2 regions of the Kingella sp. SNUBH-2017 genome follow, and region 2 is predicted to be linked to the other one. Evidence: predicted binding sites of a transcription regulator. Region 2 holds the regulator's gene; the other holds the start of a gene.

Region 1 (7,457 bases), on a different contig from region 2:
CATTAACCGGACGGGTGGAGCTGTGCACCAGCATATCGGGGAAATACGGTACCGGCGAAGACAGGGTGATTTGCAGGGTTTTGGCATCCAGCGCCTTTACGCCCAGCTCTTCCGGTTTGGCTTTGCCGTTGGCGATTTCTTCGGCGTTTTTCACTTTGGCATCGCCCAGATAGGAAGCGTAGGGCGAAGCGGTCAGCGGATCGACCACGCGGCGCATGCTGTAAACAAAATCATCGGCGGTAATCGGATCGCCGTTACTCCATTGCGCCTCGCGCAGGTGGAACACCCAAGTCTGGTTGTCGGCAGATTCCCATTTTTCCGCCAGCGCGGGAACGGTTTTGCCGTCGGGATCGGTGCCTGTCAGACCGACCAGCAGTTGGTTGAGAATATTGCTTTCGGGCACGCCGGAAGATTTGTGCGGGTCGAGCGTTTCCGGCTCGGCGCCGTTATTGACCACAATTTCCTGCTTTTCGGCCGGTTCGTTGCTCACCTGTATGGGTTTTTGCGCGGCAGGTTCGCCGCTGCAGGCGGCAAGCGCCGCGCCCAGCCCCAAGGCCAGCCAGATTCGATATGCTTGGTTCACTTGAATACCATCCTTTCAGCTATTTTTCTTTTGCCCCCGAGCCCGAAAGCGCGGAGGGAGGGTGGCGGCAGCTTTCAGGCTGCCTTTACGATACGCCGCGTGCGTAGCCGGCTGATAATTCAAAAAAAATACCGCAGACTACAGGCAATAAAAAAACGGCGGCCGCTACCATGCGGTCGCGGCTGCGTATCTTTAAAAAAATTTACGCTATTGTCAAGCAAGTTTACGCGGATAAAAGTAAAAAAACTGAATCAGCTATCGTTTTCAGGCTGCCTGCGCCCTTGGTTTGCCTTTGGCGCTGCTGATATAATCGCGCGCTTCATTACATAGCGTTACAGTTATATCGCTAATTACCCGTACTGCTTACAACAGGAGCACCCGCTTTATGGCACTCGTTTCAATGCGCCAGCTGCTCGACCACGCCGCCGAACACAGCTACGGCCTGCCCGCCTTCAACGTCAACAATCTCGAACAGATGCGCGCCATTATGGAAGCCGCCGATGCGGTAAACGCGCCCGTAATCGTGCAGGCTTCGGCCGGCGCGCGCAAATACGCCGGCGCGCCCTTTCTGCGCCACCTGATTCTCGCAGCGGTGGAAGAGTTCCCGCATATTCCGGTGGTGATGCACCAAGACCATGGCGCTTCGCCCGATGTGTGCCAGCGCTCCATCCAGCTCGGTTTCAGCTCGGTGATGATGGACGGCTCGCTACTGGCCGACGGCAAAACCCCGTCCAGCTACGAATACAATGTCGATGTAACCCGCACGGTAGTCAATTTCTCCCATGCCTGCGGCGTGTCGGTGGAAGGCGAAATCGGCGTATTAGGCAATCTGGAAACCGGCGAAGCGGGCGAAGAAGACGGCGTCGGCGCAGTCGGCAAGCTCTCTCACGACCAAATGCTCACCAGCGTGGAAGACGCCGTGCGTTTTGTGAAAGACACCGGCGTCGATGCGCTGGCGATTGCCGTCGGCACCAGCCACGGCGCCTACAAATTCACCCGCCCGCCCACCGGCGACGTGCTGCGCATCGACCGCATCAAAGAAATCCACGAAGCGCTGCCCAACACCCACATCGTAATGCACGGCTCCAGCTCCGTTCCCCAAGAATGGCTCAAAGTGATTAACGAATACGGCGGCAGCATCGGCGAAACCTACGGCGTGCCGGTGGAAGAAATCGTCGAAGGCATCAAATACGGCGTGCGCAAAGTCAATATCGACACCGACCTGCGCCTGGCATCCACTGGCGCCATCCGCCGCTTTATGGCCGAAAACCCGTCGGAATTCGACCCGCGCAAATACCTGGCCAAAACCGTGTCAGCAATGAAGGACATCTGCATCGCCCGCTACTTAGCCTTCGGCTGCGAAGGCCAAGCCGGCAAAATCAAGCCGGTATCGCTGGAAAAAATGGCCGAACGCTATGCCAAAGGCGAGCTGGCACAGATTGTGAAATAAAGCCCGATTCATACGGCAAAAGGCAGCCTGAAAACCTTTCAGGCTGCCTTTTCAAACGCCACCCACCGCACGCAGCCGGCTTTTTCGTCATCACCGGCGCAATAACGGCGGTCGGCCGGGATACAAAGCGGGAACGCTCAAACAATAAAGCAGCCTGAAAACCCCAATCATGGTTTTCAGGCTGCTTTTATCGGATAGCGGCTTAACGGCGCACGCCGGATTTTTTCACACAGTCGATATAGCCGTGGTCGTTCAGACGGATGTGGCGGAACAACCAGCCGTCGAGCAGGTTCAGCATTTCGGCTACGGCTTCGTTGTCGCCGTTTTCATAGCGGCTTTGGAAATCAACCATCTTGGTAACGAAGTTTTGGTGTACTTTTTTGTGCGGCTCCAGCATCGGATACTGGGCTTCGGCAAGCATCTGCTCTTCCAGGCCGAAATGCACACCGGCGTAGTCGATTACGCCTTGGATTTCGTTCAAAATCTGTTCGCGATCGCCGGTTTCGTTGACATCGTAGAGTTTGTTGATGTGGTCAACCAGGATTTTGTGCTGCTCGTCGATGTCGTCAAAGCCGGTGTCCAGATCGGCAGTCCAGAAAATAAAAGACATAATAAATGCTCCTTCAAGGGGTTGTGGGTGTGCGCAACGGCCGCTGCTGCGGCTGTTGCGGGGATATGCGCCCTTAGAAGCAATTTCAGCGCCTTTACCCGTAATACGGCAACAATCATTGACTTACGTCAAGTTTCACCCCTACCAAGCGCAAGCGCATACGCAAAAAGCAGCCTAAAAAGCAAAAAATCAAGAATAAACAATATAATATATACTCACTCTCATTTATTTCGGCTCAATTTCGGCACCTATGTGCCAAAGTTCGGCGCATGACGGCTACGGCAAATTTTGCTAATATGCGCGCCGGTTTCCACACATTCCTCTTTAGGAGAACACCAAATGAGCCGCATGGTACATTGCGTCAAACTCGGCAAAGAAGCCGAAGGCATGAAATTCCCGCCGCTGCCCAACGAACTGGGCAAGCGCATTTTCGAAAACGTTTCCCAAGAAGCATGGGACGCTTGGACGCGCCACCAAACCATGCTCATCAACGAAAACCGTCTCAGCCTGGCCGACCCCCGAGCCCGCCAGTATCTGGCGCAGCAGATGGAAAACTACTTTTTCGGCGACGGCGCCGATGCGGTTGCCGGCTACGTTCCCATCAGCGAATAACACGGCGCACAGGCAGCCTGAAAAGATTTTTCGGCCAAGAGTAGCCAAAATCGCATAATTGCGTTTAAAATCGCGCAGCATCAATTATAGGTAAAAAGCTCTAGGCGTTCGCCGCCGCAGCGATACTTCCCTAATTTTCCCGCCGCAAGGCTTAGTTTTCATTTTAAGGACTACACAAATGTCAGACATCCAACAAAAAGTCATCAGCATCGTTGCCGAGCAACTGGGCGTTCAAGAAGCCGACATCAAACCCGAATCTTCCTTTGAAGACGACCTGGGTGCCGATTCTCTGGACGTGGTTGAACTGGTAATGGCTCTGGAAGAAGCTTTCGGCTGCGAAATTCCCGACGAAGAAGCCGAAAAAATCAGAACCGTTCAGGCCGCGATCGACTACATCAAAGCGCACCAGGCCTAATTTCGCCGCACTTACGCCACAGCCTCTGATTAAGGATATTCCTGCATCGGAGGCTGTCGCACTCTTGACCGGCACAAAAACCGGCAGCGGCGGCGCATTCTTTACATCACACAGAGAAACACTTATGAATCAAAGACGAGTAGTCATCACAGGCTTGGGACAAGTTTCGCCGGTAGGCAACGATATCCCGAGCGCATGGGACAACCTGCTGGCCGGCAAAAGCGGCATCGGCGCCATTACCCGTTTTGATGCCTCCGATCTCGCCTGCCGGATTGCCGGCGAAGTCAAAGATTTCGACATCAACCAGTACATCGGCCCCAAAGAAGCGCGCCGCATGGACAGCTTCATCCACTACGGCATCGCCGCTGCCCTGCAGGCGGTGGCCGACGCCGGCCTTGACGACTGCCCGACTCTCGACAAAGACCGCGTCGGCGTCAATATCGGCTCCGGCATCGGCGGCCTGCCCTCCATCGAAGAAACCGCCCGCGCCGTTTTTGCCGACGGCCCGCGCAAAATCAACCCCTTCTTCATCCCCGCCTCGCTGATCAACCTGATTTCCGGTCACGTTACCATTCTCAAAGGCTACCGCGGCCCCAGCTACGGCATCGTTTCCGCCTGCACATCCGGCGCCCACGCCATCGGCGATTCCGCCCGCCTGATCAAATACGGCAATGCCGACGTGATGCTGGCCGGCGGCGCCGAAGGCGCGGTATGCACCCTCGGCATCGGCGGTTTTGCCGCGATGAAAGCCCTTTCCACCCGCAACGACGACCCCGCCACCGCCTCCCGCCCGTGGGACAAAGACCGCGACGGCTTCGTGATGGGCGAAGGCTCCGGCGTTCTGGTGCTGGAAGAATTGGAGCACGCCAAAAAACGCGGCGCCAAAATCTATGCCGAGCTGGTCGGCTTCGGCATGAGTTCCGATGCCCACCACATCACCGCCCCCAATGCCGAAGGCCCCGCCCTCGCCCTGCGCCACGCGCTGGCCGACGCCGGCCTGAACGCCGACGAAATCGACTACGTCAACGCCCACGGCACCTCCACACCGCTGGGCGACGCCAACGAAACCAATGCGCTCAAAGCCGTGTTCGGCGAGCATGCCAAAAAACTGGTGGTCAATTCCACCAAATCGATGACCGGCCACCTACTGGGCGCCGCCGGCGGCGTGGAAGCGGTGTACAGCGTGCTGGCGGTTCACCACCAAGTGTCCCCGCCCACCATCAACATCTTCCACCAAGACATCGAAGGCGGCTGCGATTTGGACTACTGCGCCAACCAAGCCCGGCAAATGCCCATCCGCGCCGCAGTTTCCAATTCCTTCGGTTTCGGCGGCACCAACGGCTCGCTGGTGTTCAAACGCTTCGAGTCCTGATAAGCCCGCACCGCGCCAAAAGGCAAACGCCCCCCCCATCCGCATCAGGGGCGTTTTCACTTTCCGGCGATACCAAAAGCAGCCTGAAAACCGCCAATCCGACTTTCAGGCTGCCTTTTTTATACTGCGAGCCAAAGCCGCAGGCAGCCTGAAAAACGGCGGGGCATTGCGGCTCAAGGCCGACTACGTTTTTGCCGGCCGGATATATAGCCCTTAGCCGCAAACAATTCCGGCTATGCGCGGGGCGAAATAAGCTACAATCGCGGCTTTCAACCCGAGGATAAAGAACACCATGAGCATTTTGCTTTCTGTTTTGCCCATTCTGCTGCTGTTGGTGCTGATGATGTGGCTGAAAATGAGCGGCGACAAAAGCGCGCTGCTGGCGCTGGCCGCCGCCGCCCTGGTGGCGGTATTTGCCGTACCGAATATGGACGGCTTCGGCACGCTGCCTAAAAATTATTCCGCCGCCTATGTCGGCTGGGCGTTTGCCGAAGGCGTGCTCAAAGCCGTTTTTCCGATTTTAATCATTATCCTGATGGCGCTGTTCAGCTACAACGTGCTGCTGGAAAGCAAGCAGATTGACGTGATCAAACAGCAATTTATCAGCATCTCCGAAGACAAGCGCCTGCAAGTGCTGCTGATTGTGTGGGGCTTCGGCGGCCTGCTCGAAGGCATGGCGGGCTTTGGCACGGCGGTGGCGATTCCGGCGGCGATTTTGGTCGGGCTGGGTTTCAAGCCCGCCTTTTCCGCGCTGGTTTCGCTGATCGGCAACAGCGTGGCCACCGGCTTCGGCGCGGTGGGCGTGCCGGTGCTGACGCTGGCCAAAGAAGTGTACGGCACCGAAGTGACCGCCGCGCAAACCCATGCCGTGGCGGGCGATACCGTTATCCAGTTGGCGGTATTGATGTTTCTGGTGCCGTTTGTGATTCTGTTTCTTACTGACCGCAGCCGCAAATACCTGATTCCGAATATTATCCTGGCCGCCGTTATCGGCGGGATTTCGCTGGCGGTGCAGTTTGCCGCCGCCTACTTTATCGGCGCGGAAACGCCGGCCATTTTGGGCAGCATCGCCTGCATTATCTTCATCGTGGCCTATGCAAAAATTGCCGAAGGCGGCAAAGGCGGCAGCTTCACTTGGGGGCAGATCGGCAAAGCCTGGGCGGTGTACGGCTTTATCCTGCTGTTTATCATCCTTGCCAGCCCGCTGTCAGGCCCCGTGAGCGGCTTTCTGAAAAGCCATCTGGTGAGCAAAATCCACCTGCCGATCTACGCCGAAGGCAAAACCTTCAACTTCGGCTGGCTCTCCAATGCCGGCCTGATGCTGTTTCTCGGCGCCTTTATCGGCGGCCTGGTGCAGGGCGTGAAAGCCGGTAAGCTGATGGCGATTCTGGGCGCCACCACGCTGAAAATGAAAGCATCAGCCACCACCATCATCAGCCTGGTGGCCATGAGCGCGATTATGAGCCACAGCGGCATGATCAACGTGATTGCCAACGCACTGGTTGCCGCCACCGGCGGGCTGTATCCGCTGTTTGCCCCGCTGGTGGGCGCCATCGGCACCTTCGCCACCGGCAGCGACACTTCGTCCAATATCCTGTTCGGCAAACTGCAGGCCACCGTGGCCGACCAGATCGGCGTGGACAAAAGCTGGCTGGCCGCCGCCAACACCGCCGGTGCCACCGGCGGCAAGATTGTTTCGCCGCAGAGCATCGCCATCGCCGCCGCCGCCATCGACCAGCAAGGCCAGGAAGGCAGCTTCCTGCGCTCCGCCATCCCCTATGCCCTGGCCTATGTGGCGATTGCCGGGATTATGGTGTACTGCTTCGGCTGGCTGGCGCTGTAGTTCGGCCGCATAAAAAGGCAGCCTGAAAACGGAAAATACGTTTTCAGGCTGCCTTGTTTTTTCAGGCTGCTTCAAAAATCAGCGTAGTTGAGATTACAAACCCAAGCCGGCTTTACTTTTGCCAAACACCCAATTTCCCGCCCGACGCCATTCCCGCGCAGGCGGGAATCTTGTCGGAATTTCAGCAATGGTTTGTTTTTTCAAATATTTTCAAATACCGAGCAAGATTCCCGCCTGCGCGGGAATGACGTTGTTTGGTGAGATTGGGGCGGGAAAAGGTTTCAGGCTGCCTTTTGCTTTTTCACAGCCGCGCCACGCTGATTACGCCCTTAATCTCGCCCAGCGCCGCCAGTACGCGCGGCAGGTCGTTTACCTGTTTGACTTCCAGCGTGAAGCGCATGCTGGCTTCCAGGTTGCGGCTTTGGGTTTGCACGGCGGTTACGTTGGTTTTGTGGCGCGAGAGCGTTTCGGAAACGTCGCGCAGCAGGCCGTTTCGGTCTTGGGCGCGGATTTCGATGTCGATGGCGAACACTTGGCTGCCGTCGTGCTGCGCCGCCCATTCGGCGGCCATC
Region 2 (7,457 bases):
CCGAACGGAAGATATTTGAAACAATAGTGAAAAAGGCAGCCTGAAAAGTTTCAGGCTGCCTTTTTGCTGCGTTTTGCGGCGCTATACGGTTTGCGAATATTTGGTACGGGTTTCGCTGTGGCGTAGGTAGCGGTCGAAAACCATGGCGATGTTGCGGATCAGGAAGCGGCCTTTGGCGCTTACTTCGATGCGGTTGTTGCTGATTTTGAGTAGGCCGAGTTGTGCCAGCTGCTGCAGGTCGGCCAGTTCGGCGGCGAAATAGCGCGCAAAGGGGACTTCGGTTTCGGCGGCGTAGTCGGCAAAATCCAGCGCGAAGCGGCACATCAGGTCTTGGATGATGTTGCGGCGCAGAAGGTCGTCGCGATCGAGATGGTAGCCGCGCATAACGGGCAGTTGTCCGGCGTCGAGGGCGGCGTAGTATTTTTCGATGTCGCGCTCGTTTTGGCTGTAGGTATCGCCGACTTTGCCGATGGCGGAAACGCCGACGGCCACCAGATCGCAGTCGGCATAGGTGGAATAGCCTTGGAAGTTGCGCTGCAGCCGGCCTTCGCGCAGGGCAACAGCGAGCTCGTCGTCGGGCTTGGCGAAGTGGTCCATGCCGATAAACACATAGCCTTCGGCATCCAGCCGGCGCACGGCGTATTGCAGGATGTCGAGTTTTTCTTCGCTGGAGGGGACGGCATTGGTGTCGATGCGCCGCTGGGGTTTGAAAATATGCGGCAGGTGGGCGTAGTGGTAGAGCGCAAGGCGGTCGGGGGCGAGAGAGAGGACGGTATCGAAGGTGGTTTCGATGCTGGAGAGGGTTTGATGCGGCAGGCCGTAAATCAGATCGATGCTGACGGATTTGAAACCGGAATTGCGGGCGGCTTCGATGACTTCTCGCGTTTCTTCAACGGTTTGGATTCGGTTGACGGCGGCTTGGACTTTGGGATCGAAATCTTGGATGCCGACGCTCATGCGGTTGAAACCGAGCCGGCCGAGATGCCCGATGGTGGCGGCGCCGACTTTGCGCGGGTCGATTTCGATGGAGTATTCGCCGTCGTCCAAGAGCTGGAAGTGTTCGCGGATCATGGCGAACACGCGCTCGAGCTGGTCGTCGGAAAGAAAAGTGGGGGTGCCGCCGCCGAAATGCAGCTGCGCCAGCGGGTGCCGTCCGCCCAGATGGGGGGCGAGCAGCGCCATTTCTTTTTCCAGATAGTTAAGGTATTCGTCGGCGCGGGTTTTGTCTTTGGTGATGATTTTGTTGCAGCCGCAGTAGTAGCAGATGGTGTTGCAAAAGGGGATGTGCAGATAGAGCGACAGCGGTTTTTCAGGCTGCCCGGCAAGGGTGTCGCGCAGGGTGTTTTGGTATTCAGGCTGCCTGAAAGCGTCGTGGAAGCGGTCGGCGGTGGGGTAGGATGTATAGCGGGGGCCGTTGGCGGGCAGGGAGGCGATCAGGCGCCGGTCGAATTGGATGGTGTGGGTGTTCATAAGGATTATTTATTGTTGGTATAAATTTTGTTAGAATAAGCCTGTTTTTATAAAAATTCATTGACTTTTGTCAAGCAGATAACCGATGCCACACTCAATGACGAAAAAATCCATCCCCCTGACTTCGCAATGCGCAACCTGCTCGTTCTACGAATTGTGCACGCCGGTTACGCTGGAAAACGGTGAGTTCGAACTTCTGGACGCGGTTGAGCGCCAGAGCCGCCGGATTAAAAAGGGCGAATATCTGTTTCACGCCGGCGAAGAATTTTCTTCGCTGTTCGCCGTGCGTACCGGTTTTTTCAAAACCACCGTTACCCTGCAGGACGGGCGCGACCAGGTAACCGGCTTTTTTATGTCCGGCGAGATGATGGGCATGGACGGCATCGGTATGAACCGCTACAGCTGCGATGCCATCGCACTGGAAGACAGCGAAGTGTGCGAAGTGCGCTTGGAAAGTCTGGAAGAGGCCGGCCGCCGCGCGCCGAAAATCAACACCCATTTTTTCCGCCTGTTCAGCAACGAAATCGTGCGCGACCAAAGCGTGATGCTGCTGCTGGGCAATATGCGCGCCGAAGAGCGCCTGGCCGCGTTCCTGCTCAACCTTTCGCAGCGTTTGCAGCACCGCGGCTTTTCCGCCAGCGATTTTATCCTGCGTATGTCGCGCGACGAAATCGGCAGTTATTTGGGGCTGAAGCTGGAAACCGTCAGCCGCACTTTGTCGCGCTTCAACCAAAACGGCTGGATTGCCGTCGATCACAAGCACATCCGTTTATTGCAGCCTCAGGCGCTGCAGGATTTGGTGGCCAGCAGCACCAAGGAAGTGAAAGCAGGCTGAGTGCGGGCTTGGCTGCTGTTTTCAGGCTGCTTGAAATGTTAAGAGTTGTTATAATATAACAAATTCTCGTTAATTTTTGTTTGACTTTGCGGTTTTTGTGCTTTATAAACAAGGCAGATAAGCAGGCGTGAAGCCGGTTTGTCTGCCTTATTTCATTTTTGAAGGAGAGAATACGATGAAAGCAATGGTTTATCACGGCGCCAACGACATCCGTTTAGAAGAAAAACCCAAACCACAAATCATTGACCCCACCGACGCAGTAGTGAAAATCGTCAAAACCACCATCTGCGGCACCGACTTAGGGATTTGGAAAGGCAAAAACCCCGAAGTGGCCGATGGGCGCATTTTGGGGCACGAAGGCGTCGGCATCGTTGAAGAAGTTGGCTCGGCGGTGAAAAACATCAAAGTCGGCGATAAAGTCATCATCTCCTGCGTCAGCAAATGCTGCACCTGCGACTACTGCAAAACCCAGCTCTATTCCCACTGCCGCAACGGCGGCTGGATACTCGGCTATATGATCGACGGCACGCAGGCCGAATATGTGCGCACGCCCTATGCCGATAACAGCCTAATTCCGCTGCCCGCCGCCGTGGACGACGAAATCGCCCTGCTGCTGTCCGACATCCTGCCCACCGCCCACGAAATCGGCGTGCAGAGCGGAGACGTCAAACCGGGCGACACCGTCTTCATCGCCGGTGCCGGCCCCGTTGGCATGTCCGCCCTGCTGACTGCGCAGCTTTACAGCCCCGCCACGATTATCGTCTGCGATATGGACGAAAACCGCTTGAAACTGGCCAAAGAACTGGGCGCCACCCATACCATCAATCCCGCGTCGGGCGACATTTCCCGGCAGGTTTTTGCCATCGTCGGCGAAGACGGCGTCGATTGCGCGATTGAAGCGGTCGGCATTCCCGCCACTTGGGATATGTGCCAGGACATCGTCAAACCCGGCGGCCATATTGCTGTGGTCGGCGTGCACGGCAAGTCGGTCGATTTCAAACTGGAAAAACTGTGGATCAAAAACCTGGCCATCACCACCGGCCTGGTCAACAGCAACACCACCGAAATGCTGCTCAAAGCCGTGGCCACCAGCTCGGTGGACTACAGCAAAATGCTGACCCACCGCTTCAAGCTCTCCGAGCTGGAAAAAGCCTACGACGTGTTCAAACACGCTTCGGAAAACCAGGCGATGAAAGTGGTGCTGGTCAACGACTAAATTCCTGCTCTAGGTAAAACATCAGGCAGCCTGAAAAGTTTTCAGGCTGCCTGAAGCGTGTTTGCAACATTATCAAAGCGGCCGCAGCGCCATGCTTTACAGCATGGAGCGTCCTTTTTACAATGCCGCCTTTAATAAAATTAACATAGGTAAAATAATGTCCTTACGCTTCCGATTATCCGTTTTGTGCACCGCATTGGCGCTGGCCGTGGCAGCCGCGCCGCCGGCGTTTGCCGCTAAAAAAGCCCCTGCTGAAACTCCGACTGCAGCGTCTGACAGCAGCGCCGACAGCGCAAAAGAACAATTATTAAACGACATCCAGCAGAGGGCGCAGTCCGGGCCCAAAGTGATTGATTTGGGCATGCAGGGCAAGCTGAAGCTGCCCAAAGGCATGGTATTTATCGGCCGGGACGATGCCAACCTGCTGATGCAGATGGGGGGAAACAGCGAAAACCCCAACCGCTACGGTTTGGTGTTACCCGAGCAGGATGATGAGGATTGGTTGGTCGATCTGAACTACGTCGATTCGGGCTACATCAAGGACGACGATGCCAAAGACTGGGATACCGCCCATATGCTCGAAGCGCTCAAAGAAGGCAACGAAGAGCAGAACAAAGTACGCAAGGCCAAGGGCATTGCCGAAATCGAAACCCACGGCTGGATCGAGCAGCCGCACTATGATGCCGCCACACACCGCCTGATTTGGTCGATCGACGTCCATGAAAAAGGCAAAGCTGATGACAACCCCGCGGTAAACTACAACACCTACGCGCTCGGCCGCAAAGGCTACATCAATCTGACCCTGGTTACCGACAGCAAAGACATCGCCAAATACAAACCGGTGGCGCAGCAGCTTCTGGCCGACATCGAATTCAACCAGGGCGAGCGCTATGCCGACTACAACGCCGCCACCGACAAGGTCGCCGAATACGGCCTGGCCGCGCTGGTGGGCGGCGTGGCGGCGAAAAAACTCGGTCTGCTGGCGGTGATCGGCGCCTTTCTCGCCAAAGCCGGCAAATTCCTGATTATCGGCGCCGTGGCCGTCGGCGGCGCGATCAAATCCTGGCTCGGCCGCCGCCGCGGCTGATTTTCCCGCTTCAGGCAGCCTGAAAAAAGGGCAGGGCGCTGCCGTTTGGTTTCGCCACCGCTTTTTCAGGCTGCCTGAAAACTGTTTTCTCCCTTGTTACGGAGTTTTGGATGAACCCGATTTTCGAGCCGGTTTTCAAACAGCTCAACAGCGTGATTCTCGGCAAAGCGCCGGTACTCAAACAGCTCGTCGCCAGCATTCTTGCCGACGGCCACGTCTTGCTTGAAGACGTGCCCGGGGTGGGAAAAACCACGCTGGCCGGCTCTTTGGCGGCGGTACTCGGCCTGCGCTACCAGCGCGTGCAGTTCACCAACGACATGCTGCCGGCCGATCTGCTCGGCGTAAACGTGTTTATGCCTGCCGAGGGCGCGTTCAAATTCCATCCCGGGCCGGTGTTCAACCAGTTTGTGCTGGCCGACGAAATCAACCGCGCTTCGCCCAAAGTGCAGTCGGCGCTGCTCGAAGCGATGGAAGAGCGGCAGGTGTCGGTGGACGGCAAAACCTATCGTCTGCCGCAGCCGTTTCTGGTCGTCGCCACCCAAAACCCCAGCGAGCAGCTTGGCACTTTCCCGCTGCCTGAAAGCCAGCTCGACCGCTTTATGATGCGTCTGAGCATGGGTTATCCCGCCGAAGAAGCGGAAAAAGCGCTTTACCGCCAGGGCGGGCGCCGCCATGCCGCCGCGCAGCTGCAGGCGGTGACCACGCCGCAGCAGCTGGCGCAATGGCAGCAGCAGGTGCGCGGTTTGACCGTTTCCGATGCCGTAGCCGCCTATGTTTACCGGCTGGTGGCCGCCACCCGCCGCCCGGGGCTGTTCGTAACCGGTCTCAGCCCCCGTGCCGGCTTGTCGCTGCTTGCGGCTGCCAAAGCCTGGGCCTTTCTCGAAGGGCGCGACTTTGTGCTGCCGGAAGACCTTAAAGCGGTGTGGGTGCCGGTGGCCAACCACCGCCTGCAAACCCTAAACCAGCGCGACAGCGCCGACGTTCTCAACGAGATTGTCGCCCATGTCGCCGTTTGAGCCGGCCGCGTCCCTGCGTTTTGACAGCGAAGCGCTGCTGGCGCGCCGCCACATCCGCCTGCGCCCGACCCGTTTGTGTCTGACGCTGGCGGTTTTGGCTTTTGCGGTGTGGGTGGCGGCGGTCAATTACCAGGTCAATCTCGCCTATGCCGTGTGTTTTTGGATTGCCGGCTTTACCGCCGTTTCCGCGCTGATGACCCTGCGCCAGCTGCTCGGCCTGCGCATCGGCGCCGTTTACCGCGGCGAAGTGTTTGCCGGCGACACCGCCGAAGTCAGTCTCAGCATCAGCGGCGGCAAACGGCCGCGGCTGTTTTGGTTTCATGCCGAAACACGGCCGGACGAAGAAGAAGACGATACCGCCGCCGATAAGCTGTGGCAGCGCTGCGAAACCGCTGATAATGCCGATTTCAGGCTGCCCTGGCCGATTAAAGTGGTGCGCCGCGGCCCCTTTCCCGAGCCGCTGTGTTTCACCCTGGCCACCAGCGCGCCTTTCGGTTTGTTTTACGCCGAATGCCTGCTCGAATGGCAGACCGACGCGCTGGTCTATCCCGCGCCGCTGGCGCACAGCCTTGACCATGCCGGCAGCGGCAGCGATCCCGAGCAACCGCCCGATCGCGCCGGTTTGAACGGTGAAGATTTGGCCTATCTCAAGCCCCATCAAAACGGCGCTTCGCTGCAGCACGTTGCCTGGAAGCAATACGCCAAGCGCGGCGAAATGCTCGACAAAGTTTTCGACCAGGCGCCGCCGGTGCCCGTCAGCCGCACCATTTCCTACCGCGACTACCCCGCCGCCACCCAGCGCGACCGCCTGGCATCGCTGCTTGCCCACCGCGTGCTCGAAGCCGAACGCAGCGGCAGCCCCTATCTGCTCGAATTGCCCGCGCAAAGCCTGCCGCCGCAAAACGGCCAGCGCGAAAAAGCCTTAAGCGCGCTGGCGCTGATGTAGGCAGCCTGAAAGGATAGCCAGAGAAAACAGCTGTCGTTATGGCAAAAGGCAGCCTGAAAAGTTTTCAGGCTGCCTTTTTTGTTTGCGGAAATAACGGCAAGGTCTGCTTTCAGGCTGCCTTTTCCGTATTCAAAGCAGCCTGAAAGCCTTTTGCATCGGCTTTCAGGCTGCTTTGAATGAACAGCAGGCGCGTAGGTCAGATACTTGTATCCGACAAGATTGCAAATAGGCAGGCAAGCTGAAACAACGCAGATTTCCCTTCGGGGAAACATCGGATTCGAGCATTCGACCTACTCCCAAACCATCCTATCCAATCGGGTATTTTTCAGGCTGCTTTGTTCCAAGCAGCCTGAAAGCAAGCGTAAGTTGGGTGGTTAAACCCAACTTCTCCGATGCCAAAAGATATGTTGGGGCGCGACCCAAGCTACAACGCAAAGGCAGCCTGAAAACCTTTCAGGCTGCCTTTTGTTGCCGCCGGATTTGCGTATTCAGCGGCCGCAGCTGCACGAGCCGCTGTCCACCACCGTCAGCTTGCCGGTGGTCGGGTGGATGACCAGGCCGTGCACCTGCACCGAGGCGGGCATCAGCGGATGGCAGCGGATTTGTTTGACGGTGTGGCGCACGCTGTCTTCCACGTTGTCAAAACCGGTCAGCCAGGTATCCAGATGGATGCCGGCGTGGCGCAGGGTGGTAATGCGGTCTTCGGGAATGCCGGCGGCGCGCGCCTGTTCGAGAAAGTCCTGCGGGTTCATGCCGCGCATGCCGCAGTCGTGATGGGCGACGACCATAATCTCTTCAACGTGCAATTCCAGCACCGCCACCAGCAGCGAGCGCATCACCGAACCCCACGGGTGGCTGACCACCGCGCCGGCGTTTTTAATCAGCTT

The links. The regulator FNR, encoded in region 2, switches genes on or off when oxygen is low (the NO sensors DNR and NnrR bind a similar motif). The targets are predictions, from matches to a motif close to TTGATNNNNATCAA.
Region 1: OP500_RS04875 (bacteriohemerythrin) is a predicted target of FNR. The motif match lies at 2,762-2,775, and genes of this name have one in related genera.

The regions. Positions count from the first base shown of each region.
Region 1 covers NZ_JAPHVK010000004.1:109,742-117,198, forward strand. The annotation lists gene OP500_RS04865 (ABC transporter substrate-binding protein) at 1-583, opposite strand, end outside; gene fba (class II fructose-bisphosphate aldolase) at 969-2,033, shown strand; gene OP500_RS04875 (bacteriohemerythrin) at 2,236-2,643, opposite strand; gene OP500_RS04880 (oxidative damage protection protein) at 2,983-3,255, shown strand; gene acpP (acyl carrier protein) at 3,434-3,670, shown strand; gene fabF (beta-ketoacyl-ACP synthase II) at 3,795-5,042, shown strand; gene OP500_RS04895 (L-lactate permease) at 5,335-6,885, shown strand; gene OP500_RS04900 (RelA/SpoT family protein) at 7,187-7,457, opposite strand, start outside.
Region 2 covers NZ_JAPHVK010000003.1:107,084-114,540, forward strand. The annotation lists gene OP500_RS03965 (VanZ family protein) at 1-19, shown strand, start outside; gene hemN (oxygen-independent coproporphyrinogen III oxidase) at 82-1,470, opposite strand; gene fnr (fumarate/nitrate reduction transcriptional regulator Fnr) at 1,568-2,305, shown strand; gene OP500_RS03980 (zinc-dependent alcohol dehydrogenase family protein) at 2,481-3,521, shown strand; gene OP500_RS03985 (DUF2167 domain-containing protein) at 3,679-4,608, shown strand; gene OP500_RS03990 (AAA family ATPase) at 4,719-5,624, shown strand; gene OP500_RS03995 (DUF58 domain-containing protein) at 5,611-6,570, shown strand; gene OP500_RS04000 (beta-class carbonic anhydrase) at 7,059-7,457, opposite strand, start outside.